2 regions of the Sporolactobacillus sp. KGMB 08714 genome follow, and region 2 is predicted to be linked to the other one. Evidence: riboswitches for the same ligand, from Rfam matches in the RefSeq annotation. Region 2 holds a riboswitch; the other holds the start of a gene.

Region 1 (3,297 bases), on a different contig from region 2:
CACCATGTGACCGTGAAATGTTGAAGCAGCAACTGTCAGCATAATCGCATTAATCAATCCGGCAATAATCATCGCGATCAGAATATCGACCATTTCAAAGTGAAAGATTTTCTTTTTCTCACTTGCATTTTTACCAATGACTCTCCGGCACGTCAGACCCGAATGCATATAGATCGCGTGAGGCATCACCGTTGCTCCCAAAATGCCGGCGGCAAGCATGACACTGCCCGCCCCCTGAAAATGGGGAACGAACCCGGCCATGAATGGCGCAAACTGTGGCATGGAAAAGGCAATTTCACAACTGAAAGCAATAACCACAATAAAAACCATTGTCGCGATCACCATTTCAAGTGGACGGAACCCTCTGACTTGAAAGGCAAGAATGAGCAGTGCACAGATCGCTGTCAGAACTGCCGAAGGAATCATGGGCAGTCCAAAGACGAGATGGAAACCAAGAGCAGCGCCAATAAATTCGGCCAGGTCCGTCGCCATGACCATAATCTCACCCTGTATCCAATAAAAGATCGCAACGCCTGGTTTCCACTCGTCCCGTAAAACTTCCGGAAGATTGCGCGAAGTGGCAATTCCCAGCTTTGATGACAAAGTCTGAATCAGAATCGCCATCAGATTGGAAACAATCACCACCCATAGCAGCAAATAACCATACTGTGAACCGCCTTGAATGTTCGTTGCATAGTTACCCGGATCAATGTAAGCAACTGCTGCAATGAAGGCGGGTCCGACAAATGGAAGTGCCTGTCTCCAGCCTTTTTTCGTCCCAATAGCTGTTTTAAAGGATTCAGAATGCTCTCGTCTCTTAAATTTTGACACAGCCCCGGCTGCAGATCCATTGTCAGTTGCCGTTGCACCTTCCTTGTAAGACATTTATTCTGGCCTCCTATTTGCTTAGTGAATATTTGTTTCTTTAAAGAAACTTTTATTCCTGTACTCAATATAATCTGCCTTCGCCTAAATTGCAACCCTAAAAGATAAAATTATTTTCACAAATAAAAGCAGTGAGCAAAATAAACTTGTTCATTGCTTTCAAATAGTTCATATTGTCTTCTTAAGTTGGAGCATCAACAGGAAAATAGAATGTTATCATTTAAGTTCGTGACCATTTATGTGACTACATCCTCTTTCATAATTTTTCATGTTTCTTATAAAACAACTTTCATTGATTATCAAATTTAGTGATTACCCTTGATATCATTTAAAGTTTTTCTGTTTTGAAAAATTTTTGACAGATCATCGGTCAGACATTATAATTACTATACGTAATTGGTGATGGAGCTCACCCTAACGCATGAATGAATGCTAATGGCCCCTATTTTAATCTTTGATTAAAATAGGGGCCATTTTTTTCTTAAAATCGGTTTTCCAGAAAATGTTTCATGTGCAGCACTCCATGCGAGCTCCTAACCCACTGTTTTAGGTATAGCTTTTACCCTATTTTCTGTGGAAATACTTTTCAGGGAGGAGAAGAGTCCGGTGTTTATCAAAAAAGTAAAATGTTTTAGCTTGATATCGAAAAAATGATTTTCATTTTCACTTGAGGCTGTTCACTAAAAGGCAGTTAAGAGGGCTATAGGCTATAGTCCGCCGTTTATGTCGCAGTCCCTTGATCCGAGGAAGAACAGTTTCAATTTACAGCGCAACGTCCGGCCTTCGGGTCCTTATTTATCATTAATCGTTACGAGGGGGTTTACCTTGTGGTTCATTCTCTTCAGGAAGCCGTTTTTTTGCAGTTGCTTCAGTTATTGACCGTGCTGCTTCTTGCCCCGCTGATAAGCGGAATATTAACTCGCTGGAAAGAGTTTGTGCAGGGAAAGAAAGGGCCGAGTATTTTTCAGCCGTATTGGAACTTTCTAAAATTATTTCATAAAGAACGCGTCGTCCCTGATTCGGCCGGATGGATTTATTCTGCAGCCCCCTATATTTATTTTGCGGCTCCGCTAATCGTTACCTTGCTGATTCCGGTCCTCACGGCGTTTCCTCTCTTCATGGCTTTTGCCGGAGATATGCTGTCCGGAGGGTTCATTCTTGGCCTGGGGGGCTTTTTTCTGCTCGCCGGAGCGACCGCCGGAGGAAGTCCGTATGCGGGAGTAGGAACGACACGCAATCGTTTTGTATCGCTTTGTACCGAGCCGATCATGTTTCTTGTCCTGCTATGCGTCGGATTTGCCGCACATTCAACGGTTCCTTACAATGTGACAAAGACGATGGGCGGTATGTTCTTTTCTCCGATTCATATCTTTCTCTTTATCGCATTTTTTATGATGCTGCTGGCTGAAGCAGGACGGATTCCTGTCGATAACCCAAGTTCTCATCAGGAATTTTCGATGATCGATGCCAATCGCGTTTATGACTACAGCGGACCGGATCTTGCACTGATTGAGTGGGGCGGATCCATGAAATTTTTTGTCCTGTCCGTGATCATGATGAATGTCATTTTCGGTCCCTGGGGGCTGGCATCTTCAGCGACGTTTCTCGATTTGCTGACTGCAGAACTGGTTTTGTTCTTCAAATTTTTGATCCTGGATGCATTAATTGTCTGGATTGAGTCTTCCATCGGCAAACTCCGGCTGCTGCGTATCAGTGAATACCTCGGCGTTGCCGGTACATTTGCTCTTTTAGCGGTTATTTTCAGTTTAACTTAAATTACGGAATATGGAGGAAACAGCGGAATGGATTTAATTCCATCATGGGTCAATGTGGCCTTGATTTTATTCACGGTATGGATCGGCGTTGTCCGTGAAACCCGGCTGGCGATGACTGGTTATATTCTGCAAGTGGTCAGCCTGCTGGTTCTTTATCTCTATCAAATTTTCCAGACCGGCGAGTCCGGTGCTTTTATCGGATGGAGCGCTCTGCTGATCATCCGGTTGATCGCCATTCCGATTCTGATTTATTCGTTTCTGAAAAAAAGCTGGTGGCATGACCGAGTAACCAGCGACTTAATCGATGTCCGGAAAGCCGTCCCTCTCTATGCTTTCCTCGCCATTTTCGGATTCATGATGGGACGCGGGACAGGAGACTTCATTGGAACCGCCGTCAGTGTATTGCTCCTGGGCATCAGCATTGTTCTGCTCAAGCATGATCCGAGCAAACAGGTCTTCGGTATTTTGTCCGTAGATGCTGCCGGAGATCTCATGGTTATTTATTTTTTGAACCGTCTTCCCTTGTTTTTTGAAATTCTGATCTATCTGATCATACTTTGGTCGGCTGTCTGTATGGTCATACTGGTCAAATCGATTGAAAGACGTACAAAAGTACGTTCTGTCAAACAATTAACGA
Region 2 (3,297 bases):
CTCCTGTTCGTTCCTGTAAGTCTCCTATGCCGTTTTTTCCCTGTTCACCCCTTGTTGAATTTCCTTTTCCCCGCCCTTGCAATCATGCCGCTGTCTTTCTTCATCAGTGAAGCCACAGAGAGTCTCTCACTGAGGATCGGGCCTAAATCAGGCGGTTTTCTCAACGCCAGCTTCGGAAATCTGACCGAAATCATTATCAGTATTTTCGCGCTTCATTCCGGGCTTGTCGAACTGGTGAAAGCTTCCATTATCGGCTCTGTCCTCGGCAACAGCCTGATGGTGCTCGGAACGGCCGCCTTCATTGGCGGAATGAAATACAAGACGCAAAGGATCAACAGGCAGGCGATTGAGTTTTCAAGTACGATGTTTCTATTTGCTGCTCTGGCGCTGATTCTGCCTACCCTCATTGATATCGTTAAAGACAGCGGTCATCCGGACCGATTCAGCGAGAAGATCAGCCTATTTATTGCGGCGGCGATGCTGATGGTCTATGTTCTCGGGTTAATCTTCTCATTTTTCACGCATGCAGATCTGTTTTACACAGGCAAAGAGAAAAACATCATCGAGCGGAAGTGGCCGCTGAAACAGTCTCTGGGTATCTTGCTGGTATGCACCGTACTGGTAGCCGTAGAAAGTGATTTTTTTGTTTCGGCAATTGAAGAACTGTCGAAAATGTTCCGCATCAGCAAATTCTTTATCGGCATCATTCTTGTACCTGTTGTCGGGAATATTGCCGAATATGTTTCATCGATTCTGATGTCATTAAAAAATAAAATGGATATCGCCGTTGAGATAACGCTTGGTTCAAGTCTGCAGACCATTCTGTTCGTGATGCCGGTGCTTGTATTTATCAGCCTGTTCTTTGTCCCGATGGCGATAGACTTCAACATCTATGAACTGGTTGCTCTGGTCATATCGGTCCTGATCGCAAGCAGAGTCTCCGAAGACGGAAAATTGAACTGGATTGAAGGGGTACAGCTCATCGTTGTCTTTCTTGTTATTGCAGCATGTTTTTATGCGGTTTAATTTTAACGGCCCATCATTTCCCGGGGAAGATTGATGGCACTTCGATCATCTCATTTCACAGGATCGGAAAATCATCGCCGTGCGCCCCTTACTGACCACCGGCTCTATGTCATCCGCCAATCTGATCCCGCGCCTCAGAACCGGGTCGGCAATGCCCTTTTTAATCCCCTTTAAAAACTTCAGGATTACAAAAGATCGTCATCTCCCCGCAAAAAAATTAAACGGCTGGTTTCAGAGGCGTCCTAAAACAGACGCTGTCGGTCGCCAAATCTGTATCGTGACGAACGTTATCACCTAATTTAGTGAAGTCAGACCGCACAAGAATTTAAAAAAAAGATAATCCGTGCTATACTGTGCTTGTTGAGGAAAAATTATCGTTATGGATCCATTCCGGCGATCGTGAAGAAATGCCGATTGATTAGAAGATTAAAAAGTGATGAAGCTCACTTGAAATTGCTCGGACGGCTGATGGCTTCTACGTGATAGCGTAGAACTGTCAACCGTTTTTTTCATGCCTTTTTACAGCCGTTTGAGGTTAAAAAAGATGATTAAGGGACGGGAAATCATGAAATCAAGGTCAAAAAGATCAAGAGCTTTGAATTTTGTGCTGATCATTGGTGTCATGAGTTTTTTTGCGGATTTCACCTATGAGGGGGCACGAGGAATCGTCGGCCCTTATCTCGCCATTCTCGGTGCCGGCGCTTTTACCATCGCTTTTGTCACCGGATTCGGTGAATTCGTCGGTTATGCCTGGCGGATCATATCCGGGAATCTGAGCGATAAAACCGGTAAGTTCTGGCCGATCATGATTTTCGGATATGTGGTGCAAATGGCGTCCGTGCCTCTGCTCGCTCTGGCGGGAAACTGGCAGACGGCGGCGATTCTTATCGTTCTTGAGCGATTTGGCCGCGCAACCCGCAATCCCCCGCGCGATGTGATGCTGTCGCATGCCGCCAAAGAAATGGGATACGGATGGGCCTTCGGCGTCCATGAAGCGCTGGATCAATTCGGAGCTCTGTTCGGTCCGCTTGTCGCGGCGGGTATTTATGCCTGGCGCGGCGATTACAAGCTCACTTTTGCCATGATGATCATTCCGGCACTGACAATGCTTCTCCTTCTGGCAGTTGCCCGTTTTACCTATCCCCATCCGGAAGAGCTGGATGATACACCGCCCAACGTAAACACGCGGGGGCTTCCCCGCGTATTCTGGATCTATCTGACCGGCGCCGTCCTGGCCGCCGCCGGCTTTGCGGACTATCCCTTTATGGCCTATCATTTCCAAATGGTTCACAGTGTCTCTTCAGCCGATATCCCAATTTTCTATGCCATTGCGATGGGCGTCAGCGGAGCGGGATCGCTGCTTTTCGGGCGGCTTTTCGACCGATACGGCATCATTATTCTCATCCCTTTGACGATCCTTTCCGCTTTTATCGCCCCGCTCGTCTTTCTGGGCGGATTTTGGGTGGTCCTGATCGGGATTATCCTCTGGGGACTAGGCACCGGCGTCCACGAGTCGATTATTCCCGCAGCCGTCGCCCTGATGGTTCCGGTACAGCGGCGGGCCTCAGCTTATGGGCTGTTCACCGGCGCATACGGCATTTTCTGGTTCCTCGGAAGTCTGCTGATCGGCGCCTTATACGGCTTTTCCATCCAGGCTGTGATCGTATTCTCTATGATTGTGGAATTAAGTGCACTGCCTCTGTTTTTGCTTGTCAAGAAGCACAATTTTTAAAAATAATGATTTTCAGCGGCAAAGCTTATCGGATCAGAAACCCGATGAATCGGTTCAGCAGCGAATCAGTGATGTATTTCAGCTAAGATGATGTCCGGGAAGCGGTGCCTGCAGAAATCCATTTAATTTGTTTTGGATTTACGTAAAATGGCCGGAACCAGGCAAAATAGTTGCCGCTGATGATGACCGTAAAAGAGACGCCGCGGGCTTTTTTGCCGTTTTTCCAGATTCCGCTGTACTTCTTTTTGCCGTATCGGCTATTTGTTTTCCCGCTTTTTTCTTAAAAATAGAAAAGTTAATCCCCAATAAAGGATGAGTCCCAATCCGGTGAATAGCGCAATACTGATTTTCCCGCTGCCTCCCGCCATCCAGCCCGCCGTGGCAGGCACGCCGGTTTTCAAAATTAATCCTCTATAGGTGTCTGAAGTCGGATCGGCTATTTCATACAAGATGTGCCATTCGTTTCAGTCCCGGCCTTCCGAGTTTATATAAAAGCATCAGATGCTTTCATCCGATGCTTTTTCCTTGCAATGCTTCCA

Evidence for each region. Region 2 has a riboswitch for fluoride ahead of Q6A92_RS16965 (MFS transporter). Riboswitches for the same ligand answer to the same signal wherever they lie in the genome.
Region 1: linked by a shared signal. The riboswitch ahead of Q6A92_RS04570 (respiratory chain complex I subunit 1 family protein) and the one ahead of Q6A92_RS16965 (MFS transporter) in region 2 are both predicted to bind fluoride.

The regions. Positions count from the first base shown of each region.
Region 1 is NZ_JAUUBW010000008.1:44,004-47,300, forward strand. It holds gene Q6A92_RS04565 (Nramp family divalent metal transporter) at 1-831, opposite strand, end outside; fluoride riboswitch at 1,275-1,337, shown strand; gene Q6A92_RS04570 (respiratory chain complex I subunit 1 family protein) at 1,713-2,660, shown strand; gene Q6A92_RS04575 (hypothetical protein) at 2,688-3,297, shown strand, end outside.
Region 2 is NZ_JAUUBW010000046.1:556-3,852, forward strand. It holds gene cax (calcium/proton exchanger) at 1-1,026, shown strand, start outside; fluoride riboswitch at 1,450-1,511, shown strand; gene Q6A92_RS16965 (MFS transporter) at 1,592-2,758, shown strand.